2 regions of the Halobacillus sp. AWM4_238 genome follow, and region 1 is predicted to be linked to the other one. Evidence: a T-box and tRNA genes for the amino acid it is inferred to sense, from the RefSeq annotation. Region 1 holds a T-box; the other holds one or more tRNA genes.

Region 1 (14,524 bases):
TCCAAGCAGCGGATTGATTTCTTCAATGGGGGCATCCGATCCTCCGGCACACTTAATCCCTGCATCCAGCAGCGTTTTCCAGGAGTAGGAGTTCTTCAACCTCAAATTCCCTAAACGTTCAATAACCCACGGAAAGTCAGAGGCAACAAATGTGGGTTGAATATCCAATACAACATTTAAGCGCTGTAACTGATGAATTAACGCAGGACTTAGTATTTGCGCATGAATGATGCGATCTCGTTCGCCATTATTCAGAGGATTTGATGCAATAGCGTTTGCCACAGCTTCTACGGCTCCATCACCGATTGCGTGGACAGCCACTGGCATCTCCCTTTTTCTTGCTTCTTTCACGAGCTGATCAAGCTCTTCATTGGTATGAATGGCTACTCCTCGGTTTTCCGGATCATCTGCATAGGCATCTTTTAACCATGCGGTCCTTCCTCCTAACGCTCCATCAGAGAAGATTTTCAAAGCCCCCAATTCTACAAAATTTGTTCCTTTTTTGAATCCTAGATTTTCTTGATCTACCTGTTCTATGACACCGTGATGAATAAGAAGGTGGGCCCTGAATTTTGTTATTTTTCCATCAATGACATGAAGGAAGGCATCATACGTTTTCTTAAACCCACCGTAGTAATTCAAATCTTCACTATGGCCGCCTACAAGACCAAAAGAATGCATATCCTTAACCGCTAAGTCCGTGGCTTTCCTTAGATATTCAGGAGTGACCTCTGGCATGGCATCTTTAATAAGTTCCTGTGCCTGATCATGGAAGTACCCCGTCGCTTCTCCTTGATCATCTCTTACGATTACTCCTCCCTGCGGATCTGGAGTGTTTTTCTTTATTTCAGCCATATTCATCGCTTTTGAGTTAGCTAACAAAGCATGTCGGCACACCCTGGTCAGCATCATCGGGTGTTCAGAAGAAATTTCATCAAGCTCATCTTTATGTATGATTCGCTTTTCTTCCCATTGGTTTTCATTCCAACCGTCACCAATGATCCACTCTCCAGGGGGTAATTGTTCTGTATGCTGTTGCAAAGCTTGTTTGACTTCCTCGGCAGATTTCATAAACGAAAGATCAAGCCTCATTAAACGTTCTCCGTGCCCGATGATGTGTAAGTGGCTATCGGTAAATCCGGGGTACATTACCGCCCCTTTTAAATCGTGTTCTTCTGTGATTTGGTCTTTATAGGTTTGATATAAACGCTGGGTATCGCCAACGGCTTTCACTTTTCCCTCGGAAGTCACGATTGCTTCCACCCATTCGCCTTCCTTTTTCATCGTATAGATCTTCCCACCATACCAAAGCTTCACTTTTAGCACGCTCCCTCTTTCATCCTTTTATCTATACCATAATCGATATGCGGAAAGAAATGAAGTACGAGCCATTGAAAGCAAACAGGGGTTGTCTGATTTCCTGAGTACGAATTGTCGAGTTGCTGTACGTTCATCTTTAACGAATCTATGATTTCCTGGAAAATAAAAACCCCTGACCTTTGAGGTCAGAGGTTGAATAATTTACAGCAAATCATCGAAATCGTCGTCTTTTTGGCCTAGTTGGTGGTCAGGGGAGACTTCAATGACATACGATTCTTCCAATGCTTTTTCTATATCATGGGTGAAGTCTGAATTGGATTCATAATAATTCGCATTCTTTCTTGTCGGCTTTGTCTTAGGTGCTTTGGGCACGAAAACCGTACAACAATCTTCAAAAGGACGAATGGAAATCTCATACGTTCTTATCTTTCTGGAAATATCGATGATCTCCAATTTGTCCATAGAAACAAGTGGCCTGATAATTGGATAATTGGTAACCTCATTAATCGTATTCATGCTTTCCATCGTCTGACTGGCTACTTGTCCTAGACTTTCTCCAGTCGTGATCGAAAGAAGGTCGTTCTTGGCAGCTACTTGCTCACTGATTCGCATCATCATACGGCGCATGATAGTCATGCTGTAACCTTCTGGCATTTCACGATGAATTTTTTGTTGAATGGCTGTGAAGGGAATGACATGGATCTTCACTTTTGTTCCGAATTTGGATAATTCTTGAGCAAGATCGATGACTTTTTGTTTCGCCCGCTCACTGGTATAAGGAGGAGAATGAAAATGAATCGCTTCGATTTCAACTCCACGTTTCATCGTCAAATAACCAGCAACAGGACTATCGATTCCGCCTGAAAGCATCAACAAGCTTTTCCCAGTCGTACCAACAGGCAACCCACCTGCTCCTGGGTAATCCTGGGCCGTGACATAAACTCCTTCATGACGAACTTCTACTTTAATTTCTACATCCGGGTTATGCACATCAACCTTTACACCTTCTGTTTGACGAAGAATATGTCCCCCTAATAAAGGGTTGAGTTCTTGAGAAGGTACTGGGAAACTTTTGTCCGTACGCTTTGAGGAGATCTTGAATGTGCGAGCATTCCTTGCATCGTCAAATGCCAACTTGACGGCACCTTTCATTTCCTCTTCTTCTTTTTCCACTTTCACAGCGAAACTAAGGCTGTGAATACCGAATACTTCCTGGCATTCTCTCATTACTTCATGAGGATCTTCCCCATTTAGTAGAACAAACATGCGTCCCTGTGTCTTTTTTATTGTTGTTTTTGGATATTTTTTTAACTTGACGGCAATATTACTTTGGAGTTTTTGTTCAAATGCCCGTCTGTTCTTCCCTTTTAATGCCATTTCACCATATCGTATCATAATTCGATCGAAATTCATTTTCTTCACCCCATCGTAGCTTGTAAATGTTCAACTGTTTGATCTAATTTTTTCAAGAGCAGATCGATTTCATTTCTTTCATTCCTTATAGAAAAACTGACACGCAAGGCAGAAGTTGTCCGCTCATAATCCAGATTACATGCCTTGAGTACAGCACTAACATCGGGATGTTTGGAAGAACAAGCAGATTTGGTGGAAATGAATATTCCTTCTTCCCCCAGCGCATGAATGATCACTTCGGGTTTATATCCTGGAATGGAAAAATTCACGATGTGGGGAGACCCGTCTTCTGGTGAATTGATTTTACAGTAATCCCGACTTTGGAGTCCGTCCCACAATGCCTTCCTCATATTATTTAAGTGCTCTACCTTTTGTTCCTGATCTTCATGAAGCAATCGAAGAGCTTTCACAAAGGCTACGGTACCGGGTAAATTTTCTGTTCCTGCCCGGACTTCTGCTTCTTGACTTCCTCCATGCAAGAGAGGGAAAATACGCACATGTTTTTGCATAAGGAGTGCACCAGTCCCTTTCAACCCATGGATTTTGTGGCCGGAAAGGGTACAAAGATCAATGCCCCACTCTTTGACGGGCAACTCTATTTTCCCTAACCCTTGTACATGGTCGACATGAAAGAATACTTTAGGATAAGCCTTAAGTATTTCCCCGATCCTTTTAACAGGCTGAATAGTACCAAGCTCATTGTTTACACTCATCACGCTGACAAGAATCGTATCATCCCTTAAGGCTTGTTTAATATCTTCGGGATTAACTTTCCCGTTCTGATCAACATTTATATAAGTGACTTCAAAACCCAATGTCTCCAGTGCCTTGAATGCTTCCATCACAGAAGGATGTTCAATCACCGTCGTAACGAGGTGTTTCCCTCTGCTTTGATGTTGAAGCGCTATCCCTTTGATCGCCATATTGTTCCCTTCGGTCCCCCCGGAGGTGAAAACAACTTCCCGGGGATCAACGCTCAATAGTTGGCCCGCTTGCTTTCTTGACCGATCCAAAAGCCGCTCAGCTTCACTTCCGAAACGATGAACCGATGAGGGATTAGCAAAATATTGGTCTGCGACCTTTTGAAAACTCTCCAACACCTCGTGGTGCGGATGAGTAGTGGCACTGTTATCTAGGTAAATCATGGGCTCTGACTCCTTTATTATCGAATTGCAGCTCATTATTTTATCATAACACGAAGTCAAAGGAAACTCCTGATTAATGAACAATAAAAGAGCACCCGCCTTTAAGCAGGTGCTCTTCTTTCTAACTATTGTCACTGTCATCTAATTCTAGAGTTTCAAGGAGAGTGTCGATACTAAGTTTTCCGTCGTTACGAACATCGTTTATCCAGGATTTAGTTAACGCTGTTTCACCAATGATCGTTCGAGCTTCATTTTCCACTGTTATGTTCTTTTCAAAAATATCAGTGGCTAATTGATTATTCCAGCTTTTACTTTCTGTATGGATGGACCTCGTAAAACCATGTTCCTCACTTTTGAAATCCTTTGCATCCAAATTCAGAAAAAAAACGACCAAAACACTTGTCCATATGAGAACGTTTCCCGAAATTAATCCGATGATGGTTCGCTTTTTCAAATGAAACACTTCCTAAACGAAGACTTCTTCCTCTTTATCAATCTTTGCAAGAGCGGCTGGATCCACTTCTTTAATGGCTTCTGTAGCTAGGGTCAGGGCTTGATCATAGTGATAGGACCTGAACTTTTCCTCTGCTTCAAGAAGTTTGGCTGCTAAGATTGGATATTTGCTTCGATAACGATTGCCGCATTGAATCACTCGTTCTGCAAGCTGTGCTGTTTCCATGACCTTTTCAGCATCTTGACTCAACTGTTCTGTCATAACCATGGCCTCATCCAACTTTTCATTCACTACGCCCATATCGAGCGGTTGGGCTTCAAGACTTTGAAATACTTCATCCACTTTGAAGCTCGCGGCTTTCATATCCTCATAGATAGAAGTAGGAATGCCAGGGATGTTGCTCCTCTTCAATCGACGATGGGTATCTAATAGCAGGCTTTCCATCTTCGTCAATTTCTGTTTAGCTTCCCGTTCATCTTTCCTGAGGTTTTGTACACGCTCTTGGAAATACCCATGCTGTTCTTCGAGCTCTTTCAGTTGTTTTTCCGTGTCTTCTACCTCTTCACGGAGAAGGGCGTAAGAAGTTTCCCCGTCTGATCGTCTTAAATCGAGGCTCGTTACACGTTTACTCATTTGAGTAAACCATTTTCTTAAGCTTCTATGGGACTCCAAATGTCCTTCCTCGACTTGGTACGTTTGTTGTATTTCCTCTAATTCCCGTTCCGTGTCTGCCAAAACGTATTCCAACTCATCCAACTGAGCTTTAAGCGGCACAAATTGCTTTTCCACATAATGATGAGCCACGGCTTCTCTTTCTAGAAGCTGATACATTTCCTGGATTCTCGTCTGTATTTCTTCTAATCCGTCTTCCAATCCTGATTGGTCTCCCTGCTCCATTTGCAGGAGCATTTCCTCCAAAGACCGCTCGTATTTATGTAACTCCGGAAGAAATTCGAAATGAGAAACCCGGTACCCTTCCGTCTTCATCTCTTCCACACCGCTTTTCAGCTCTTTCAACTGCTCAGGTAATTCGATTTTCACCTGTTTTAAACGATCAGGAAAATGTTGGACATCCTCCTGCAATTGTGTGGTCTCTAGACGTATTGTTTGAACAAGGGTGTTGGCTTCGATGTAATCGCCTTGCTCGGTTAATTGTTCATATTCATTCAGCTTGTCCTTCAATTCCCCTACCCTTTTTTCAAAGATCCGCACGGCTTTTCCATATTGATGACGGTTCTGAATGAGAAGCTTGGTCAATTCTTTCAGCTCAGGCTCCATCGTTTCAATTTCCAAACGGCTTTGCTTTTCAGAGTCAAGGAGGTTTTCTAATTCTTGAAGCATCATTTTGATGTCTTCCTCAATGGCTACTAACTTTTTCTCTGTGTTTGCCAAGACGACTTTCACGCGTTTAAAACGATAGCGATCCGCCGCTTCTTCTGCATCGAAAAGGTCTTCCTCCAATTCAGGCAGCTCCTTGGTCAAAATTTGATCCCAACGAGACCGCCACGCTTCGAACTTTTCCTGTGTCTCACCAGAAAGGTTTAAACTTTTCACCTTGGATAATTCTTCGGTCACGCGCCGGTTCATGATATCCATCTTCCAACCTTCCAAGCGATCCACTTCATCATAGACCTTTTTCCGCCAAATCAGCCCTATGATGAACAATGCAATGAGTAGTAAAATAGCCCCGATGACGTACTTCATAAATAGCCTCCTTACAATAAACGTGCCATACGGATGTATTACGTTCCGAATTGTGATTTAGTTGTTTATAATGATACCATGTAAAACATCCTTTTGGCTAAAATATTTCAAATTTATTATCATATTGACAAAAATTTCAAGTGCAGAGGAGAGACAATTATGTTTGATGGTCATATCCATTCACCGTACTGCCCACATGGTTCTTCAGACACCCTTAAAAGCTATATTGAACAAGCTATAAAATGTGGCTATCAGTCCATGACATTCACTGAACACGCACCGCTTCCCCCATCATTTGAAGACCCCGTCCCGGAAAAGGATAGCGGCATGTCTTTCCGACATGTGGAAGAATACTTAAAGGAGATTGACCAGCTAAAAACAGCATACAAAAATGAAATTCGCATTCAAACAGGATTTGAAGTGGACTATATCGCAGGGTTTGAAAAAGAGGTGGAGGGCTTTCTAAATACCTATGGACCTTCGCTTGATGACAGCATCCTATCTGTTCATTTCTTAAAAGGGAAAAAACAGTGGTACTGTATCGATTACAGCCCGGACATGTATAAAAAAGCCATGAAAGATTTCGGTGGAATTGAACAACTTTACCTATCCTATTACAACACGCTCACACAGTCAGTTCTCAGTGATTTGGGAGCATACAAACCGAACCGCATCGGGCATATGACACTTGTGAAGAAGTTTCAAAACCTCTACCCTGCACCGGAAAAATGGGAAAAGTGGGCCCAAGCGTTCCTTGAAGTCGTAAAAGGGCAAGGATATAGCCTGGATTATAATGGGGCAGGTGTAGTAAAAGAGCATTGCAAAGAGACTTACCCGCCACTACAAATGGCTCGACAAGCCTCCTCTATGGGCATACATTTAATTTATGGTTCTGATGCTCACACGGCATCTGGACTTGGACAAGGATACAACTGTATGGACACACGGATTCTCAAGCTCGAGCAAGCTCCTTGACCGACCTGTGATCATTCATGAGTCCACTATACACTTCTACAAAGTGATTAAGAGAAGCGTCTGTAATGAAAGGGTCCTTAAACTCATGCGGCATCATGAACGGAGCATTTAACAGACCTTTCAGTTGCAGCAGACATAACTTTTCTTTGAACGTTACTTCAATATGAGAATTTTTACGGAAGAGAATCTGAGTAAGTAAATGATTCTCTTTCGCCAAATAAGTGACGAGCATTTCTCTGGCGAACGTTGTGTTCAACGTCAACTCCCTATTTAACAAACAGGATAGTTGATAATGGATCTGTTTGTAATGTAGAATCTTTTTCACTAATTCGTTTAGACGATAGTCGCCTTCCGAGGGTTGCTCGTTCTCCAGCATTTCAAGATAAGGTTCAAAATAGCTGACAGCGAGCGATTCAAAAAGGCCTTGTTTGCTCTTAAAGTAGTAATGGATCAACGAGACATTGACATTCGCTGCCTTCGCGATATCCCGGACAGATGTTCCATTGAAACCCTGGCTGTAAAAAAGGCGGCAGGCTACATCTAGCACTTTGTCACGCGTTACGTTTGGTCGGCTCATTATTTTTCCCCCTCAGGAAAAAGATTCTCTCTATTTGGTGGATTTCCTGCTTGCAATCGTCCACCAAATACCGACAGAAAATATTGTTTTTTGTCGAAAACTATAAGCTCAGGAGGTTTATTGATGTTTCAAACAAATTCCTATACAGGTACAAAAACAGAAAATTACGATCTCGTCATTAAACAATTAAAAGCACTCATTGAGGACGAACCAGACCAAATCGCAAACTTGTCCAATGCATCCTCTCTCCTCAACCAGTTCTTAGATGATGTGAATTGGGTCGGTTTTTATTTGTGGAAAGAAAGTCAGCTTGTACTCGGACCTTTCCAGGGGCTACCAGCCTGTGTTCGCATCCCCTCAGGCAAAGGGGTTTGCGGTACTGCAGTAGCCGAGAACAAAGTTCAACGGATTGAAGATGTCCATGCGTTCCCCGGCCACATTGCTTGTGATGCAGCAAGTCAATCTGAAATTGTCGTCCCGATCGTAAAAGGTGATGAAATCTTTGGTGTCCTTGACATCGACAGCCCTTCTAAGGGTAGATTCGATGAAGTAGATGAGGAGAAACTAGTCGAATTCGTACAAATGTTACAAAGATATATCTGAAAAAGAAGCCGCTGGGATGTTGATTACACCAGCGGCTTCTTTTTCAGCCTCTTTCTTTAATGGGATGAGCCGTTACAATTCTGTTTCTCCCAGAACTTTTTGCTTTATATAAAGCTTGATCTGCCTGCTGAACAATTTGTTTCCTGTTCGGCCGAAGCCACTCTGACTTCCATGGAGCAATCCCACAGGAAACTGTTACGGCTGGGGAAGTCGACTTAGCAATCTTTTCGCGGATCATTTCTGTTAGATCATGGGCGTTTTCAGATGGCAGCAGCGGAAGATAGACAGCGAGTTCCTCCCCACCCCACCGAGCCGCAAGACCCTTATCTCCAATTACGGATTTAATAATATCCGCCACCTGACAAATAACCTCGTCCCCTACCTGGTGTCCGTAGGTATCATTGATATTCTTGAAATTATCAATATCAAAGAGGATCAAGCTTCCATTCGCATCCTGCTTGACATGTTGTTCCACACAACTGTCCAAATGCACCCTGGAATGTAATTTGGTTAGATAATCAGTGATGACCGCCTTCTCCAATTCTTCTCTCAGGATTGAATTCGCGAACGCGAGCGTTGAATGGGCAGCAAGGGACTGTAGAAGTTTAAATGACTCAAAGGAAAAATAATAGGCATCTCTATGGAGGACAATGGTCAGACCGCTAAAGTGTTCATGATCTTTCATCGGTACGGCCATCAATGAGCGGTATGGCAGCGCATGTTCAATCGGCTCCGCTTCCAGATCACCCATCAAGAGTGGTCCCTCTTGATGAGAGACGGACTTCTTCACATATTCGACAAGCGTGTTAGATTCTGGAGAAACAAAATAGTCTGTACTCCCCTCAAGAACGGTATGACTTGAAAGTTCTTCATACGTGACAAAACCTACTTCATCCGCATGAAAGAACTGTTGAATTTTATACGCCATGTACCTTATTTTTTCTGTTAATCGCATAGTAGAATTGAGTTTTTGTGAAGTAGAGTTAATTAATTGTAGATCACTGTTTAACTTTCTTGATTGCTGGTATAACTGGGCGTTTTCTAAAGCCTTCCCAGCTGTGTTTGCAATAAAAACGAAAAATTCGACATCTCTCTTTGGAAAATACAAATACCCTGGGGTGACGACTTTTAATACCCCATAGACCCCTTGTTTTCCTTTTAGAGGAGCAAATAGAAAAGAGCGCTTTTCTACCAAATGATCTTCGATTTGAACTTCTCCTGTTAAATAAGCTTGCGTACTTGCACTTGATTCAAGATCCATGTCGTAGATCAGCTCACGAACAGGCAAATGGTTATCTATTGTATAATCATTTGACAAAAGTAAATAGTATTGAAAATCTGGATAGGTTTTTCTTAGAGTTTCTATGATCTCTTTCAACACTCCATCCGTATCAATAGAGGAATGGAAATGAGACGTGACTTTATATAACAACTCGTATTTCTTCTCTTCCTCCATGGAGGTGTAAAAACCCTCGACCTTTTTTATAAATTTCGTAACTTCTGTACCAATTGCACGTAACCATTCCTCTTCCATTTGGACAAGAGAAGGCCCCTCGAGTACAACGAATCCAAAGACCGTACGACCAGAGTGTAGAGGAGTGACTCTTGCAGAAGAACGCGTGTTCATTACACTGACCATTTGATAAACGTCTGGTTCTTTTGCCGTTTGGGTGTACGAATCATCCAGAGGAAAGTGGCTTCTCCATGATTCTTTTATAGACGGATCCTTTGAATGCAATTGAAAACGACCTTTCCACTCATCCAGCAAGTAAATCCCACAACAAGAGGCTTCAGTAAATTCTTTTATTTCATCAGTCAGGTTGACAATAAAATGCTCATACGTATAAGGTGATTCTGAGAAAAAATATTGGTACAGTTGGCTTTGTAGCTTTTCAACTCTCTTTTTCATGAGGGATTGGACAACCATGCGATTCACCTATCTTCCCTAACAAACGATTTGAGTACATTGTACCATTACTTTAATCATAAAAACGAGTGAAATTATGGAAAAATATATTTGTTTCTATTCGATTTAAAAATATCTTTTGTTTACCTAGAGTCCTCACACTTTTATTGTTTCTGAAAAAACTCTGAATGGAGAATAATAAGGAACTTTTCAAGAATATAAGATTAGGAACAGTACAAAGGAATGTCAGGTTTTTCTCCTATCCTCTCCAACCACTATATCATTTTCGAATTACCCCTTGACTTCCACCTCTAATAAGATTACAATATTCGTTGTGTAAAATAAATGGCAGCCTATGTGAACCACCATTGTCACCATTTTGTTCCTCTTACTTGAGGTGCATCGTGTAACTCTCTGCTGCTGGGGCGAAGGTGCATGAAAACATAATGAGCAATGACCGAAGGGACACACTGTTTTTATTTTATGCAAAATAAAATAAAAAGGAGGAAATTCCTATGGCACGTTATACAGGTCCAACCTGGAAAAAATCACGTCGTTATGGTATTTCTTTAAGCGGAACTGGTAAGGAGCTTGAAAAGCGCCCTTACGCTCCTGGACAACATGGTCCAAATCAACGTAAAAAACTATCCGAATTCGGTCTTCAACTACAAGAGAAGCAGAAGCTTCGTTTCATGTACGGTTTGACTGAGCGTCAATTCCGTCGTTTGTTTGAAGAAGCGGGTAACATGAAAGGGATCCACGGTGAAAACTTCATGATCCTTCTTGAATCCCGTTTGGATAATATCGTTTACCGTCTAGGTCTAGCTCGTACGCGCAACCAAGCTCGTCAGCTAGTTACTCACGGTCACGTAACTGTAGATGGTGGACGCGTTGATATCCCATCTTACCGCGTAGCTCCTGGTCAAATGATCAGCCTTCGTGAAAAATCTCAAAAGCTTAACGTCGTAGAAGAAGCGATCGAAGTAAACAACTTCGTACCAGAATACCTTACTTTCGACGAAGACAAGCGTGAAGGAACGTACACTCGTTTCCCTGAGCGTTCTGAGCTTCCTTCTGAAATCAACGAAGCTCTTATCGTTGAATTCTACTCTCGTTAATATCTGCTTTTGCAGATCTACAACAAAAGCACCGTTGGATTGTGTAAACAATCCAACGGTGCTTTTTTATGCAATAAAATAATGAAGGGGTCTTTTCCACCCCATATAAGCAAAGAGGCAGACCCATCAGGTCTGCCTCCTTGCTATTATTATTGGAACTTAATCAAGAAATACTTTTTCTTACCACGACGGATGATAGTAAAACGATCCTCAATACGGTCTTCCTCACTAATCGTATGTTTGAGGTCCTGATTCCGCTCTCCGTTTATATAAACGGCACCATTACCAATGTCTTCCCGAGCCTGACGCTTGGAAGAAGAAATGCCTGCAGTAACAAGAAGATCCAGCAGCTGCGGCTCTTTCTCTTCAGACGTGTAGGTAGGGACATCTTTGAACCCTTGTTCAATTTCAGCACCTGATAAAGCTTTAATATCGCCACTGAACAACGCAGCAGAAATGCGCTCGGCTTGTTTTAATGCTTCCTCATCATGGACGAGTTTGGTCATTTCTTCAGCTAGACGGCGTTGAGCCACACGTTTTTCTGGTTGATGCTCTACTTCTTTTTCCAGTTCAGCAATTTCTTCTAAACTCAGGAACGTGAAATACTTCAAGAAACGGATCACATCACGATCATCTGCGTTGATCCAGAACTGATAGAATTCGTACGGGGACGTTTTCTCTGGATCAAGCCAGATTGCTCCACCAGCTGTCTTCCCAAACTTCGACCCATCCGCTTTCGTAATCAAAGGTACAGTCAAACCATAGGCTTCCACTTCTTCTTCTCCAGCAGCTTCTCTTCTCAGCAATTCAAGCCCTGCAGTGATGTTCCCCCACTGATCGCTTCCACCAATTTGAAGTGTACAATTCTCTTTTCTATACAACTGTTGGAAATCAAGGGACTGCAAAATCATGTACGAGAATTCAGTATAACTGATGCCCTGTTCAATACGGGATTCTACGGAATCCTTTGCCAGCATATAGTTGATCCCAAAATGTTTCCCTGTATCTCGCAGGAAATCAATGATCGTCATTTGCGACAGCCACTCATGGTTATTACGGGCAACTGCTGCATTTTCTCCCTCATCAAAATTAAGGATCTTCGCTAGTTGCTCCTTGATGCTCTCACTGTACCCGTGAACGACCTCTGCGCTGTTCAGTTGTCTCTCACTAGATCGGCCACTCGGGTCACCAATCATGCCTGTGCCCCCACCCACAAGGGCAATGGGACGGTGTCCTGCTTGTTGGAATCTCTTCAACATGAGAACAGGAAGCAGATGTCCAATATGAAGGCTGTCAGCTGTCGGATCAAAGCCACAGTAAAGCGTTACTTGTGTCGTTTCCAGGTGCTTTTTCAAACCCTCTTCGTCTGTCATCTGATTGATCAAACCACGTTGTTGCAAATCCTTCAAAATATCCATTGGATCACTCCTCAATCTTTATAAGTAAACTTGTGCTAAGGTCTTAGAGATGAATTTTCTGAAAACAAAAAAGACCTCACCCCCTGTAAAAAGGGACGAGGTCTCGCGGTACCACCCTTGTTGCACACTCCTGTCATGTGCCACTCCGATCGATAACGGCATTTAACCGTCTTCTGATTGATACCAGAAGAATGCTCCAGGTCGTAATTCAAAAACAACTATGTACCGACTCTCACCCACCGCCGGCTCTCTGAAACAGGGAATTGTTTTTTACTCCAGTCCTTCCACGCACATATATTCATCTATGTATATATTTATCACAACACAAACCAAAAAGCAATAAACCAGGAGTAGAACGATATCCTATCTCCCTCCGGTGTGTTATAATATTGGTGGATTTTTTAGGAGGTATTATCATGTCTAATAAACCGGAAAACGGGCGAAATAAGCTGGATATACGTGCTTTATGGCAGAATGGCACCCTCCAGAAAAATGGCCGGATCACCTATGATGTCGTTTGGAACGTCATCTTATTTTTTATCATCATCGGTGTTATCGGGTTATTCTTCGCAGGTGGTGTAGGTGCCGGCTATTTCGCTTCTCTTGTGAAAGATGAAGAGGTTAGAAGTGAAGAGCAAATGAAAGAAACGATTTATAACTATTCAGAGACCTCGACCATGTTATTCAGTGATGAAACAGAGATCGGGGATGTCAGGTCGGACCTCTATCGTGAGGAAGTCCAATTGGATCAGGTCAGTGAAGATCTAAAAAATGCCGTCATCGCAACAGAGGATGAATATTTCGGGGAACACAAAGGTGTCGTTCCAAAAGCGGTTATGCGAGCTGTCGTTCAAGAAGTGACGAACTCCTCCGTAAAAACAGGTGGAAGTACTTTGACCCAGCAACTGGTCAAAAACCAGATCTTGACGAACGAAGTATCATTCGAGCGTAAAGCGAAAGAAATGCTCCTCGCTTTGAGGATTGAACGATTCCTAGATAAAGATGAAATTTTGGAAGCTTATTTAAACATTGTGCCTTTTGGAAGAAATGCGAATGGACAAAATGTCGCAGGTGTCCAAACAGCCGCTCAAGGGATTTTTGGTGTGGATGCTAAAGACTTGTCCTTAGCACAATCCGCTTATATTGCAGGATTGCCTCAATCCCCTTTCGGATATACCCCTTTTTATAATGACGGAACGATTAAAGAACCAGAGAATTTAGAAGCGGGAATCGACCGCATGCATGAAGTTCTGGAGCGGATGCATGAAGCCGGGTATATTACTGAGGCCGAGTATGAGGAAGCAATGAAGTTTCAGATCAATGAAGAAACACTTACAGATCCAAAAGCTACTGTCCTAGGTACTTATCCTGCGATTAACCAGGAAGTCCAAAGCAGAGCAAAAGAACTAATTAAAGAGCACTTAATGAAAGAAAACGGTCATACTGAAGAAGACCTTGAAGAAGATGAAGAACTAACAGAAGAATATGACACCATGGCAGAGCGCGAACTCTCTTCCGGCGGTTACCAGATTCATACCACACTAGACAAAGAAGTTTATGACGCTATGCAGAAAGTAAGAGACTCCTATAAGGACGGAAATTGGCCTATTGGTCAGAAAACGGCCTACGATGAAGAAGGAAAAGAAATTAAAGTAAAATCTCCCCTTCAATTAGGAAGTGTCATCATAGAAAATTCAACCGGTAGAATTCATGGTTTCATAGGCGGTTATGACTTTGAGAAAGAAAACATGAACCACGCAACTCAGGCTGCCCGCTCAAATGGTAGTACAATGAAACCATTACTAGTTTATGGTCCAAGTTTTGACATGGGAGAAGCCCAACCAGGCTCAGTCATTGCAGATGTTCCTTACAATTATGAAGCTCCACCATA
Region 2 (14,524 bases), 1.3 Mb from region 1:
AATACCCTGAGCAAATGCTAGAGCTTGCTGTTAAAGGGATGCTTCCAAAAGGAAGTCTTGGACGTAAGATGGGCAAGAAACTTCATGTGTACGCTGGCGCTGAACACAAACATGAAGCACAAAAACCAGAAGTTTACGAACTTCGCGGATAATCAAAGGAGGTAATCTTAGTGGCACAAGTACAATACACAGGTACTGGTCGTCGTAAGAGCTCAACAGCTCGTGTACGTCTCGTTCCAGGAACTGGTCGTGTAGTAGTAAACAAACGTGATGCTGAAGACTTTTTCCCATACGAAACCCTTCGTATGATTCTGAAACAGCCTCTAGCTGTTACGGAAACAGAAGGTAACTATGATGTATATGTAAACGTAGATGGTGGTGGATTCACAGGACAAGCAGGTGCGATCCGTCACGGAATCGCTCGTGCTTTGCTAAAAGCGGATCCTGAATACCGTACACCATTGAAACGCGCTGGTCTATTGACTCGTGACGCACGTATGAAAGAGCGTAAGAAATACGGTCTTAAAGGTGCTCGTCGCGCTCCACAATTCTCCAAGCGTTAATCGATGCTTATACAAAAGACTCTCAACCGACTCGGTTGGGAGTCTTTTTTTGTTTTTTAATGATGGATTTTTCATTCGTGGAGGGGCAATCTGTCGTGTCAGGCATACTTCAAAGCATATAAATGTTTGTCCTTTTTTTATTCCGCTATACTGAGGGAAAAGATTTACACATGGAGGGATTCACATGCTTTTTCATGAAAAAGAAAACACCCATGTCACACAGGTCACATTAAAAGTTATGGATCTAAAGCGATCGTTGGAATTTTACAAGGACATCATCGGTTTTCAAATATGGAAGCAATCCAGTGGTGTTACATACTTATCAGGTAGGGATGGAAATCCGCTGCTTGTTCTTGAGGAAGATAAGGATCTTGTACCACCAAATAGAAAAGCAACGGGTCTTTATCACTTTGCTCTGCTATTGCCAGAAAAGGTAGACCTTGCTGATTTGGTCAAACGTTTAATCAACAACAACATTCAGGTGGCTTCGGCTGATCATCTCGTTAGTGAAGCGATCTACTTTTATGACCCTGATGGAAATGGTATGGAAGTTTATATCGATCGGCCGTCCTCATTATGGGAATGGTCAGGAGATGAGGTGAAGATGACCGTTGACCCGTTGGATTTTGAGAAGTTGTTCCGTTTTGAAACCAACACCGGATGGATGGGCTTTCCTGCTCGTACGGTCATGGGGCACATCCATCTTCATGTATCTGATCTGGAAAAAGCGAAGCAGTTTTATTGTGACGGGTTGGGTTTTGATGTAGTCAGCCGCCTTGGTGATCAAGCCTTGTTTATATCATCGGCAAGGTACCATCATCATATTGGACTCAACACATGGAAAGGGTTGGAGGCCCCTGCTCCGGAGCCTCAGGAAGCAGGATTGAAATGGTTTGATATTCATTTTCCTCAAGCCCATGCAAGGAAGGAAGCAGTGAAGAGGTTACAGCAAATGGGAGCTTCCGTCGAGGAAAGGGAAGAGGTCATCTATACGCTGGATCCCTCCAGGAACCGTATTCGATTGTACGTATGAATGGAATGAAACAATCCATTGTATGCTGTTCTCCTTGCTGAAAAAGTCGTGCCTTTACATATTTGTCTATCTTGTCCCATATAGTGAAAGAGGGAGGAGTATAAGGGAGTGTGAGGCATGCGAAAACCTAGGTTGAAGACATTTTTATGGTTAGCAGGGGTGATTGTACTGGTGTGCGCTGTATCCTACCCGATTCAGGAAGCAAAAGATGCATGGACGGTATGGTCGTCCCCTTTATCTGGAAAAGTGATCGTTTTGGATCCAGGACATGGGGGACCTGATGCTGGTGCTTCTGGCAAAGATGGTACGGAAGAAAAAGTCATTACATTGAAAATGGCCGAATACCTCCGTGATTATTTGCAGCAAGCAGGTGCACTCGTGTACCTCACCCGTGATGACGACAATGATCTCGCATCAGATGAGGCGGAAAAGGCGCGGCGCAGGCAGGCGGAAGATGTACGGAACAGGGTTCAGTACATTGAAGAAAAAGAAGCGGATTTATACATCAGTTTACATTTGAATGCCATTCCATCTGAAAAATGGAGCGGGGCCCAGACCTTTTACTATCCGAAAAATGAAGAAAGTAAAACCTTGGCCAAGTTCATTCAAACCGAAATCAAGGAGAATATGGGGAATACGGATCGTGGAGCTTTTGGATTGTCCAACATCTATATTCTTAAGCATTCAAAAGCCCCAGGTGTCTTAGTGGAAGGTGGGTTTTTATCGAACCCCGAGGAACGTGAATTGTTAAAAGATGATAATTACCAACGGAAAATGTCAGCATCCATTTACCAGGGTGTGCTCCGGTATGTCACAGAAAGAGAGCTTCCTTCTGAAGACTGATTGAAGCAAATCACTTAGAAAGCGTTTCATATATGTTATACTAGCCGTAGTGAAACATTTTTCTAAGGATGGTGAACCGGCTTGTTGACAGAAGGAAAAGTACTAGAAATCCTCCATTCAATCGAAGACCCGTTTTTACATAAAACGTTGGAAGAAACCGGTGGGGTTGAAGAGATAAAAATTAAAGAAGATAAGAATCATGTCAGCGTGAAAATCCTGATCGGAAAGACAAATACTGCTGAACAGATGGAATTGCAGCAGAAGATTGTCAATGCACTGAAAAGCGGTGGAGCAGCGACGGTTGGGTTACGTTTCGACCAGCTTCCAGATGAAGTGCTTCAAAGGTTCCAACCTGAAGCGGAGCAGGAGCAAGAAGCCTCTCTTCTAGGTGGAAATACAGGGACGAAGTTCATCTCCATCGCTAGTGGTAAAGGGGGCGTTGGTAAATCTACAGTCACCGTCAACCTTGCTGTAGCTTTAACACGCCTGGGCAAGAAAGTCGGAATTATTGATGCGGATATTTACGGATTCAGCGTGCCTGATATGATGGGTGTAGAAGAACGCCCAGTCGTTCGCGGGGAGAAGATTATTCCTGTCGAACGGTTTGGGGTTAAGCTCGTATCAATGGGCTTCTTTGTGGAAGATAACTCTCCGATCATCTGGCGAGGACCTATGCTTGGCAAAATGCTGACGAGCTTTTTCAAAGAAGTAGAATGGGGAGATCTCGATTACCTTCTTCTCGATCTCCCACCAGGAACCGGTGATGTAGCATTGGACGTACACTCCATGCTTCCGTCTTCTAAAGAAATCATCGTTACGACTCCGCACCCTACCGCTGCTTTCGTAGCTGCACGTGCAGGTCAAATGGCTTTGAAAACAGAACACGAAATTCTTGGTGTCGTTGAAAACATGGCGTATTTTGAAAGTAAAGAGACAGGGAACAAAGAATTCGTCTTCGGAAGAGGAGGCGGCGTGAAGCTTGCAGAAACACTGCAAACCGGAGTTCTCGGACATGTGCCGCTTCAACAGCCTTACGAAGAAGAGGAAGTCTTCGCACCATCTGTGTATCAGGCGGATCATCCGATTGGTGTCATTTACCGTAATATGGCTGCTAAAGTGATTGATAAGTATTAATATAAAACACGCACTTCTCTAAGAAGTGCGTGTTTTTTTGGCCTGTGGTTAGCTTTGCTGGCCTTTTTCACCTTCACCGCTACCACCACTGCCTGATTGTTCTTCACTGCTACTTTCTCCTCCTTCACCGGAGGAATCAGATTTACCACCGCTGCCGCTCTGCATTTTTTCCGCTGCTTTCAATAAGGTTTCACTCATCTTGGCTTGGAAAACCGGACTGTTCAAAGTCTCTTCTATTGTTTTTTGCAGGTGTGCACGGAATTGCTGCCCTTCCATGACGGTAACCATTTCCTTCATCATTTCAGGGTTTTTATAAAGCTCAATCATCAATTTTTGGTACTCAGCATCTTTCATCAATCCTTTCATCAGCTTTTTCTGCTGATCTTCAAGGACTTTGCTGAACTCTTGGACGAACTTCGGATCGGAGAACAACTTACTCCAGAAAGCTTTTCCTTCTTCAGAAATGAGCGTCTTTTGGACAGCTTGCGAAACAACCTCTGACTCAAGAGCCATCTGTTGCTGCATTTTCTCATCTGAAAGAACTTCAGTCATCGCTTTCTTCCCGTCGTCCGATTTCAGAATATCAACGATCATTTTTTTCGTTGTATCATAATCCGTCTGTTCACTCGCACTTGTTGCGCCGTTACAGGCAGCCAGAAGTACAAGAAGTAGGACGGGACATAAGAATCGGAGTTTGGACATTTTGCATGTCCCCTTTCTTAAGTTCTCCTTACGTTTACTATCTGCGATTCGGCAGAATTTATACGAGGAGCGGAGGAAAAAAGCTCGACTTCGTGGTAAAATACGGTGGTATAGTCTTTTGCATAGTAGGGGGAAATTTCGTGAATAGTCGTAAATGGGTAAGGTTGTTTTTAACGACCTTATGGATCGGCGGTTTGACGACGTTGATCATCAGTTTTATTTTTAAATATGATTCTTATGCTGAAGTGCTAAACCCGTTCCAATTTTTTGAGCTCTTCGGCTTGCTGTTATTTTTTGCTGGGCTAGGATTTATATTCAGCATCATTAGTCAAATGGGTTTTTTCGCCTATCTTACAGTCAATCAGTTTGGAAAAGGGATCTTTCGTTCTCTATGGACCCCGGTTCAACTGTTCTTGATCGTCTTTACGCTATTTGATCTTGTGTACTTCAGGTATCAGGCCGCAGAAGGCGCAACCATATGGCCCTTTTTATGGACAGCCTTAGGTCTCCTTGTTCTTTCCATAATCGTTGCTTATATAAAAGCAAAGGAAACAAAGTGGCACGCCTTCATTCCTGCTCTGTTTTTTATGGTCGTTGTCACGAGTGTAGAATGGGTGCCGGCCTTGAGAGCCCAGGGTAGTGATTATGTATGGCTGATGATTATTCCTTTGTTCATCTGTAATGCTTACCAATTAATTTTACTTCACCGTATAACAAACACATCTGAAAAAGCTGCCTAAAAAAAAAACCACCGCAACGAAAGAGCGGTGGTTTTTTTTTGTTGGGCTATTGAATTTGAGTGGTTTCTGATTCTCCACCACTGACAAGTTCAGAAATGTTTACGAGTTTCAATCCTTTTTGTTTCAAACCCGGCAAGATGACTTCCAGGGCTTTCGCCGTTTGCTTCACCGAGTCAGATGCATGCATCAGTATGATATCTCCTTCTGAACCTTCATTAAGGACGGTATCAATGATGGTGTTCGTACCTGGATTTTCCCAGTCTCGAGGATTAATGCTCCATTGAACGGCTTGCATCCCTTCCTTTTCAATCATTTTCAAAACCTCTTTGTTCATATGGCCATGGGGAGGCCGGATCCATTTGATTTCTTCAAAACCTAACTTTTTAAATGCCTCTCTGGCATGATTCATGTCTTGTTTCACTTGTGCAGGCTTTTGTTCAAGGTAACTTTCGTATTTGTATCCCATCATCCCAATTTCATGCTTCCCCTCATGAATGGCTTTGACGATATCAGGGTGACGCTCGGCCCATTCCCCACTAAGAAAAAAAGTCGCCTGGGCCTGGTTGGCTTCCAGCTGCTTCAAAACGTCGTGAACTTTTTCTGTCCCCCAGCTTATATTAAATGTCAGTGCAACGTACGAATTTTTATCGCTTCCTTGTGTCAAAGCGCGAGGTTCTCCTTCATTTGAAAAGACGGGGAGTTGACTCCACTGTCCGATCCACAAGAAGAGGGCGCAAAAAAAGGCTAAAGCTACTACAACTCCATAGCGTTTGATCCGCTCAATTTTCCAAGTGTAGAAACTCATTGCACGATTCACCTTCCTTCCAATATGTTCTATACATATGAAAAAAAGGACAACCTATGCTAAAAACACAAGAATTAGGGTAAAAATAAAGAGAGTTGTTTAAGGGAGGTCCTTTAAGGTGCATGGTTTAATGATTAATGAACAGGAACGTCGTGAAATTGAGTATTTGTTAAAAAGAGAGATGGAAGAGATCACGTTTGACCTAGGAGACCACAGAATCGACCAAGGACTAAAAAGAGCGATGGAAGAAAGGTATGAAGTTCTTTTTCAAATCTTCCGGAGATTTGCAACGAGAGAAGAATGTCTACAATATATGCCGAGGAAGAAGAAACAAAATTAATGCTTTACTCACTTCAGCTTATCCATAATATTAAAGATACACTAGTGAGCCCTGAATGATTATCAGGGCTTTTCTTATGTGCTCTTTCTTTTTAATATAACTTTTTTAAATGAATTTCAAAAAAACCATTGCTTTTCTTTTTTAGTCTATGCTATATTATTAAACGTTGTCGGAAAACAAAACAACGCAGCAGAAACTAACAAAAATTCTTTCGAGAAAGTTATTGACACTGCAAGGCAGACATGATAAATTATTAAATGTCGCCAAAACGACATCAAAAAAACTTCACAAAAAAGTTGTTGACACAAACAACTGAAAGTGATAAACTAGTAAAGTCGCTGATGAAGCGGCTGGATAGAAATTTGATCTTTGAAAACTGAACGAACCAACCAGTACGTCAAAACATTTCTTCTTTATAGAAGAAATTTGAAACAAGCACATTCGGTGTGCAAATGAGCAAGTCAAACTTAACTTTTATGGAGAGTTTGATCCTGGCTCAGGACGAACGCTGGCGGCGTGCCTAATACATGCAAGTCGAGCGCGGGAAGCGAGTGGATCCCTTCGGGGTGAAGCTCGTGGAACGAGCGGCGGACGGGTGAGTAACACGTGGGCAACCTGCCTGTAAGATCGGAATAACCCCGGGAAACCGGGGCTAATGCCGGGTAATACTTTCTTTCGCATGAAGGAAAGTTGAAAGATGGCTTCTTGCTATCACTTACAGATGGGCCCGCGGCGCATTAGCTAGTTGGTGAGGTAACGGCTCACCAAGGCGACGATGCGTAGCCGACCTGAGAGGGTGATCGGCCACACTGGGACTGAGACACGGCCCAGACTCCTACGGGAGGCAGCAGTAGGGAATCTTCCGCAATGGACGAAAGTCTGACGGAGCAACGCCGCGTGAACGATGAAGGTCTTCGGATCGTAAAGTTCTGTTGTTAGGGAAGAACAAGTACCGTGCGAATAGAACGGTACCTTGACGGTACCTAACGAGGAAGCCCCGGCTAACTACGTGCCAGCAGCCGCGGTAATACGTAGGGGGCAAGCGTTGTCCGGAATTATTGGGCGTAAAGCGCGCGCAGGCGGTTCCTTAAGTCTGATGTGAAAGCCCACGGCTCAACCGTGGAGGGTCATTGGAAACTGGGGAACTTGAGGACAGAAGAGGAGAGTGGAATTCCACGTGTAGCGGTGAAATGCGTAGATATGTGGAGGAACACCAGTGGCGAAGGCGACTCTCTGGTCTGTTTCTGACGCTGAGGTGCGAAAGCGTGGGTAGCAAACAGGATTAGATACCCTGGTAGTCCACGCCGTAAACGATGAGTGCTAGGTGTTAGGGGGCTTCCACCCCTTAGTGCTGAAGTTAACGCATTAAGCACTCCGCCTGGGGAGTACGGCCGCAAGGCTGAAACTCAAAGGAATTGACGGGGGCCCGCACAAGCGGTGGAGCATGTGGTTTAATTCGAAGCAACGCGAAGAACCTTACCAGGTCTTGACATCCTTGGACAACCCTAGAGATAGGGCTTTCCCTTCGGGGACCAAGTGACAGGTGGTGCATGGTTGTCGTCAGCTCGTGTCGTGAGATGTTGGGTTAAGTCCCGCAACGAGCGCAACCCCTAATCTTAGTTGCCAGCATTTAGTTGGGCACTCTAAGGTGACTGCCGGTGACAAACCGGAGGAAGGCGGGGATGACGTCAAATCATCATGCCCCTTATGACCTGGGCTACACACGTGCTACAATGGATGGTACAAAGGGCAGCGAAGCCGCGAGGTGTAGCAAATCCCATAAAACCATTCTCAGTTCGGATTGCAGGCTGCAACTCGCCTGCATGAAGCCGGAATCGCTAGTAATCGCGGATCAGCATGCCGCGGTGAATACGTTCCCGGGCCTTGTACACACCGCCCGTCACACCACGAGAGTTGGCAACACCCGAAGTCGGTGAGGTAACCTTTTTGGAGCCAGCCGCCGAAGGTGGGGCCAATGATTGGGGTGAAGTCGTAACAAGGTAGCCGTATCGGAAGGTGCGGCTGGATCACCTCCTTTCTAAGGATATAACGGAAACGTACTGTGTTGGTTGTTCAGTTTTGAGAGATCAAACTATGAAAATATGATCTTCCTTTAATTGGATGGGCCTGTAGCTCAGTTGGTCAGAGCGCACGCCTGATAAGCGTGAGGTCGGTGGTTCAAGTCCACTCAGGCCCACCATTCAAAAAGGGGCCTTAGCTCAGCTGGGAGAGCGCCTGCTTTGCACGCAGGAGGTCAGCGGTTCGATCCCGCTAGGCTCCACCATTTAAATGTTACACCAAAACACAAGAAATCATTTTGTGTTTTATATTCAACCCTGAATAAGGGCGTGAACCTTGAAAACTGGATAAGGAATCATTGTATTCATCTAACGATGAGACATTTGATGACAAGACATCTAATTGAAATTGTAAACGTCTTTTCACGACGATAGTTAAGTGAATAAGGGCGCACGGTGGATGCCTTGGTACTAGGAGCCGATGAAGGACGGGACTAACACCGATATGCTCCGGCGAGCCGTAAGTAGGCTTTGACCCGGAGATTTCCGAATGGGGAAACCCACTGTTCGTAATGGAACAGTATCCTATACTGAATACATAGGTATAGGCAGGCACACCCGGGGAACTGAAACATCTAAGTACCCGGAGGAAGAGAAAGCAAACGCGATTTCCTGAGTAGCGGCGAGCGAAACGGAATCAGCCCAAACCAGAAAGCTTGCTTTCTGGGGTTGTAGGACACTCCATTGGAGTTATCAAGGAGGAAGATAGACGAATCGACCTGGAAAGGTCAGCCAGAGCAGGTAACAGCCCTGTAGTCGAAATCTTTCTCCCTCCGGAGTGGATCCTGAGTACGGCGGAACACGAGGAATTCCGTCGGAATCCGGGAGGACCATCTCCCAAGGCTAAATACTCCCTAGTGACCGATAGTGAACCAGTACCGTGAGGGAAAGGTGAAAAGCACCCCGGAAGGGGAGTGAAAGAGAACCTGAAACCGTGTGCCTACAAGTAGTCGGAGCCCGTTAATGGGTGACGGCGTGCCTTTTGTAGAATGAACCGGCGAGTTACGACCGTATGCGAGGTTAAGCAGTAGAAGCGGAGCCGCAGCGAAAGCGAGTCTGAATAGGGCGAGTGAGTATGCGGTCGTAGACCCGAAACCGTGTGATCTACCCATGTCCAGGGTGAAGGTCAGGTAACACTGACTGGAGGCCCGAACCCACGTAAGTTGAAAATTACGGGGATGAGGTGTGGGTAGGGGTGAAATGCCAATCGAACACGGAGATAGCTGGTTCTCTCCGAAATAGCTTTAGGGCTAGCCTCAGAATAGAAAGTCATGGAGGTAGAGCACTGATTGGACGAGGGGCCCCTATCGGGTTACCGAATTCAGTCAAACTCCGAATGCCATAGACTTTGTTCTGGGAGTCAGACCGTGGGTGATAAGGTTCATGGTCGAGAGGGAAACAGCCCAGACCGCCAGCTAAGGTCCCAAAGTGTGTGTTAAGTGGAAAAGGATGTGGAGTTGCTTAGACAACCAGGATGTTGGCTTAGAAGCAGCCATCATTCAAAGAGTGCGTAATAGCTCACTGGTCGAGTGACTCTGCGCCGAAAATGTACCGGGGCTAAACACACCACCGAAGCTGCGGATTGATCTTATGATCAGTGGTAGGAGAGCGTTCTAAGGGCCGTGAAGTCAGACCGTAAGGACTGGTGGAGCGCTTAGAAGTGAGAATGCCGGTATGAGTAGCGAAAAAAGAGTGAGAATCTCTTTCACCGAATGCCTAAGGTTTCCTGAGGAAGGCTCGTCCTCTCAGGGTTAGTCGGGACCTAAGCCGAGGCCGAAAGGCGTAGGCGATGGACAACAGGTTGATATTCCTGTACCACCTCCTTTCCGTTTGAACGACGGGGGGACGCAGGAGGATAAGGAGAGCGCGCCACTGGATGTGCGCGTCCAAGCAGTGAGACGGTCGGATAGGCAAATCCGTCCGGCAACGTCAAGCTGTGATGGGGAGGGAAATAAAGTACCGAAGCTCCTGAGTTCACACTGCCAAGAAAATCCTCTAGTGAGGAAAGAGGTGCCCGTACCGCAAACCGACACAGGTAGGCGAGGAGAGGATCCTAAGGTGAGCGGGAGAACTCTCGTTAAGGAACTCGGCAAAATGACCCCGTAACTTCGGGAGAAGGGGTGCTCCTCTGCCGAGGAGCCGCAGTGAAAAGGCCCAAGCGACTGTTTACCAAAAACACAGGTCTCTGCGAAGCCGTAAGGCGAAGTATAGGGGCTGACACCTGCCCGGTGCTGGAAGGTTAAGGGGATGCGTTAGCTTATGCGAAGCGTTGAACCGAAGCCCCAGTAAACGGCGGCCGTAACTATAACGGTCCTAAGGTAGCGAAATTCCTTGTCGGGTAAGTTCCGACCCGCACGAAAGGTGCAACGACTTGGGCACTGTCTCAACGAGAGACCCGGTGAAATTATACTATGTGTGAAGATGCACATTACCCGCGACAGGACGGAAAGACCCCGTGGAGCTTTACTGTAGCCTGATATTGAATGTTGGTACAGCTTGTACAGGATAGGTAGGAGCCTTGGAAGCCGGAGCGCTAGCTTCGGTGGAGGCGCTGGTGGGATACTACCCTGGCTGTACGGACATTCTAACCCAGGACCGTGATCCGGTCCGGAGACAGTGTCAGGTGGGCAGTTTGACTGGGGCGGTCGCCTCCCAAAAGGTAACGGAGGCGCCCAAAGGTTCCCTCAGAATGGTTGGAAATCATTCGCAGAGTGTAAAGGCACAAGGGAGCTTGACTGCGAGACCTACAAGTCGAGCAGGGACGAAAGTCGGGCTTAGTGATCCGGCGGTTCCGCATGGAAGGGCCGTCGCTCAACGGATAAAAGCTACCCCGGGGATAACAGGCTTATCTCCCCCAAGAGTCCACATCGACGGGGAGGTTTGGCACCTCGATGTCGGCTCATCGCATCCTGGGGCTGTAGTCGGTCCCAAGGGTTGGGCTGTTCGCCCATTAAAGCGGTACGCGAGCTGGGTTCAGAACGTCGTGAGACAGTTCGGTCCCTATCCGTCGTGGGCGTTGGAAATTTGAAAGGAGCTGTCCTTAGTACGAGAGGACCGGGATGGACACACCGCTGGTGTACCAGTTGTTCCGCCAGGAGCATCGCTGGGTAGCTACGTGTGGTCGGGATAAGTGCTGAAAGCATCTAAGCATGAAGCCCCCCTTGAGATGAGATTTCCCTTACCTATAAGGTAATAAGATCCCTCAGAGACGATGAGGTTGATAGGTCCGAGGTGGAAGCGTGGTGACACGTGGAGCTGACGGATACTAATGGATCGATGACTTATCTATCTGATTTCAATCAGTCGTGAAAAGTGTTTCTTTTTCAAAAAAGATGTTTCCTTATCCAGTTTTGAGGGTTTACCTCAAACTTTATATTGATGTGGTGGTGAAGGCGAAGAGGTCACACCTGTTCCCATGCCGAACACAGCAGTTAAGCTCTTCAGCGCCGATGGTAGTCGGGTTTACCCCCGTGAGAGTAGGACGCCGCCACATTGATTCTCTTTCCTTATTAATGCTTTTGATGAATGACATTATTCCAACGTAGCTCAGTGGTAGAGCAATCGGCTGTTAACCGATCGGTCGTAGGTTCGAATCCTACCGTTGGAGCCACTTGCTTCCATAGCTCAGTGGTAGAGCACTTCCATGGTAAGGAAGGGGTCGCCGGTTCAAATCCGGCTGGAAGCTCTGAGAAACAAACATGCACATGGCCCGTTGGTCAAGTGGTTAAGACACCGCCCTTTCACGGCGGTAACACGGGTTCGAATCCCGTACGGGTCACCACTTATCGGAGGATTAGCTCAGCTGGGAGAGCACTTGCCTTACAAGCAAGGGGTCGCAGGTTCGAACCCTGCATCCTCCACCATTAATTTCATATGCCGGCCTAGCTCAACTGGCAGAGCAACTGATTTGTAATCAGTAGGTTGGGGGTTCAAGTCCTCTGGCCGGCACCACTTATTTAGTCAAAGTGGAGGGATAGCGAAGTTGGCCAAACGCGGCGGACTGTAAATCCGCTCCCATCGGGTTCGTAGGTTCGAGTCCTACTCCCTCCACCATTTTTTTCTTTGACTATAACGGCTGACATCCTTGATCAGCTATTTTTTATGAAAATTAACATTCCTTGTATAATGATCTTTAGATGGTTCATACTATTTTTGTAACTGTTGGGCCATAGCCAAGCGGTAAGGCAACGGTTTTTGGTACCGTCATGCGCTGGTTCGAATCCAGCTGGCCCAGCCATTTTCTAAAAGATGTTATACTGGATATAATAATGTGAGCCATTAGCTCATCTGGTAGAGAAGGCGTAAACCTCATTGAATCTTCTTCCTTGTAGGCTTTGCGAGGAGCGTATGCTTCACCGAGAAATCTATCAACGTAACGAGCACATTGCTTACAAAATAATGAGCATTATGTTTTCATATGAGCCATTAGCTCAGCTGGTAGAGCATCTGACTTTTAATCAGAGGGTCGAAGGTTCGAATCCTTCATGGCTCATCTTTCAATTTTATATGCGGGAGTAGTTCAGTGGTAGAACACCACCTTGCCAAGGTGGGGGTCGCGGGTTCGAATCCCGTCTCCCGCTCCATATGGGGCCTTAGCTCAGCTGGGAGAGCGCCTGCTTTGCACGCAGGAGGTCAGCGGTTCGATCCCGCTAGGCTCCACTCTATGAACCTGACATCAACTTTGATGTCAGGTTTTTTTGTTCATCTGAGCTCTTATCCACCATTCTGTCGGTGGTAAGAATCGATGTAGGATATTGCTTGTTTATCGACCTCCATCCAAGTAAAGATGGAAGTAGAATGCGATTGTTTTTCACGCACAAACGACCGACTAATATATGGAAAAATATACTGAACCTTGTAAACATGCATGATTACATACGTTTTCATACTCTATCTCGTATATATATGCACAAACATGTCCAGTTGAGTCATTCTAGGAAAAACGGATACAATGATAAGTAGAGAAAAAAGGAGGAACTTTGATGAATAAACAGCTTTCAGTTATCGGTGTACCTATGGATCTTGGACAGATGCGTCGAGGCGTAGATATGGGACCGAGTGCTATTCGTTATGCAGGTATGGTTGAACGTCTAGAGCAATTGAAATATAACATTGAAGATCTAGGGGACATTGAGATTCCTCGTCCGAAACACAATACAGATGAGAAGCAGGATAACTTACGTAACTTAAATGAAATCGCTGAAGGAAGCCGCCGACTTGCTAAAGCGGTTGATGAAGTTGTAGAAAATAAGCGTTTCCCACTTGTGCTTGGGGGAGATCATAGTATCGCAATGGGGACTCTTGCGGGAGTTGCGAAACATTATGAGAATCTCGGAGTCATCTGGTACGATGCTCATGGTGATTTAAACACAGCCGACAGCTCTCCATCTGGAAACATTCATGGGATGCCGCTTGCTGTAAGTTTGGGGGTCGGCCATGAGAAACTGACCAGCATTCATGATTATGAGCCGAAGATTAAACCAGAAAATATCGTGATTATTGGAGCTCGTTCTTTAGATGAAGGAGAAAGAGTCCTTATTGAAGAGAAGGGTATCAAAGTTTATACCATGCACGAAGTTGATCGTATGGGAATGACACAAGTGATGGAGGAGACGGTTGATTACTTGAAGGACCGTACGGATGGTGTTCATTTAAGTCTGGACCTTGATGGACTGGACCCTAATGAAGCCCCTGGCGTGGGAACCCCTGTTATGGGTGGTTTAAGCTATCGTGAGAGCCATCTTGCCATGGAGATGCTTCATCAATCAGGAATGATCACATCCGCGGAATTCGTAGAAGTGAATCCGATTCTCGATGAAAAAAATAAAACCGCTAGCGTAGCGGTAGGTTTAATGGGTTCTCTATTTGGTGAGAGCTTAAAATAAAATGGACAACTCTAGCAGTAACCCGCTTTTTGCAAGGTGGGTTGCTGTTTTTTATAGGTTATTTCATCGTATTCATTCAACAAGCGATCCAGTTTTACACTGATTCGTACGACTTCTGGCGAGCTTAATTGATGGAGACCGGCTAAACGAATCATTTCCCCACGACAAGCTTCGATTTCCTTCTTCAAAGCGGTCACTTGCGTCATTTTTTTATCCTCCTAAGAAATTTTTTACATTTACAGCTTTATAACCGATACTAAAAAAAGTTAAACTTATATTAGCTAAAAAATATCAAATTTATGAAACTTTGAGGCGAGGTCATCCGTAAAGGTTATCGACCGCACGTATAGCGGAGGTATAGTAGATGGAAACCATGATTAAGCAAAAAATAAAAGAGGTAA

What was found. The T-box of region 1 lies ahead of tyrS (tyrosine--tRNA ligase). A T-box ahead of a tRNA ligase gene usually reads a tRNA of that ligase, here a tRNA-Tyr.
Region 2: it encodes a tRNA-Tyr, which carries the amino acid that the T-box ahead of tyrS (tyrosine--tRNA ligase) is inferred to sense. The anticodon was not compared.

What each region holds. Positions count from the first base shown of each region.
Region 1 covers NZ_JBSWSY010000002.1:1,891,815-1,906,338, forward strand. Annotated here, with positions in the region: gene ACXACN_RS09770 (amidohydrolase) at 1-1,317, opposite strand, end outside; gene thiI (tRNA uracil 4-sulfurtransferase ThiI) at 1,522-2,733, opposite strand; gene ACXACN_RS09780 (cysteine desulfurase family protein) at 2,739-3,878, opposite strand; gene ACXACN_RS09785 (hypothetical protein) at 4,000-4,332, opposite strand; gene ezrA (septation ring formation regulator EzrA) at 4,345-6,036, opposite strand; gene hisJ (histidinol-phosphatase HisJ) at 6,196-7,011, shown strand; gene refZ (forespore capture DNA-binding protein RefZ) at 6,989-7,588, opposite strand; gene ACXACN_RS09805 (GAF domain-containing protein) at 7,712-8,191, shown strand; gene ACXACN_RS09810 (sensor domain-containing diguanylate cyclase) at 8,235-10,118, opposite strand; gene rpsD (30S ribosomal protein S4) at 10,613-11,215, shown strand; gene tyrS (tyrosine--tRNA ligase) at 11,365-12,633, opposite strand; T-box leader at 12,722-12,929, opposite strand; gene ACXACN_RS09825 (transglycosylase domain-containing protein) at 13,050-14,524, shown strand, end outside.
Region 2 covers NZ_JBSWSY010000002.1:3,186,907-3,201,430, forward strand. Annotated here, with positions in the region: gene rplM (50S ribosomal protein L13) at 1-152, shown strand, start outside; gene rpsI (30S ribosomal protein S9) at 171-563, shown strand; gene ACXACN_RS15875 (VOC family protein) at 748-1,596, shown strand; gene cwlD (N-acetylmuramoyl-L-alanine amidase CwlD) at 1,714-2,439, shown strand; gene ACXACN_RS15885 (Mrp/NBP35 family ATP-binding protein) at 2,521-3,573, shown strand; gene gerD (spore germination lipoprotein GerD) at 3,622-4,275, opposite strand; gene ACXACN_RS15895 (KinB-signaling pathway activation protein) at 4,416-5,015, shown strand; gene pdaB (polysaccharide deacetylase family sporulation protein PdaB) at 5,062-5,820, opposite strand; gene ACXACN_RS15905 (hypothetical protein) at 5,939-6,160, shown strand; rRNA gene ACXACN_RS15910 (16S ribosomal RNA) at 6,634-8,198, shown strand; tRNA gene ACXACN_RS15915 (tRNA-Ile) at 8,284-8,360, shown strand; tRNA gene ACXACN_RS15920 (tRNA-Ala) at 8,369-8,444, shown strand; rRNA gene ACXACN_RS15925 (23S ribosomal RNA) at 8,612-11,527, shown strand; rRNA gene rrf (5S ribosomal RNA) at 11,618-11,731, shown strand; tRNA gene ACXACN_RS15935 (tRNA-Asn) at 11,774-11,848, shown strand; tRNA gene ACXACN_RS15940 (tRNA-Thr) at 11,852-11,923, shown strand; tRNA gene ACXACN_RS15945 (tRNA-Glu) at 11,945-12,019, shown strand; tRNA gene ACXACN_RS15950 (tRNA-Val) at 12,026-12,101, shown strand; tRNA gene ACXACN_RS15955 (tRNA-Thr) at 12,114-12,189, shown strand; tRNA gene ACXACN_RS15960 (tRNA-Tyr) at 12,206-12,291, shown strand; tRNA gene ACXACN_RS15965 (tRNA-Gln) at 12,401-12,475, shown strand; tRNA gene ACXACN_RS15970 (tRNA-Lys) at 12,658-12,730, shown strand; tRNA gene ACXACN_RS15975 (tRNA-Gly) at 12,747-12,821, shown strand; tRNA gene ACXACN_RS15980 (tRNA-Ala) at 12,825-12,897, shown strand; gene rocF (arginase) at 13,221-14,123, shown strand; gene ACXACN_RS15990 (Spo0E family sporulation regulatory protein-aspartic acid phosphatase) at 14,135-14,329, opposite strand; gene sigW (RNA polymerase sigma factor SigW) at 14,488-14,524, shown strand, end outside.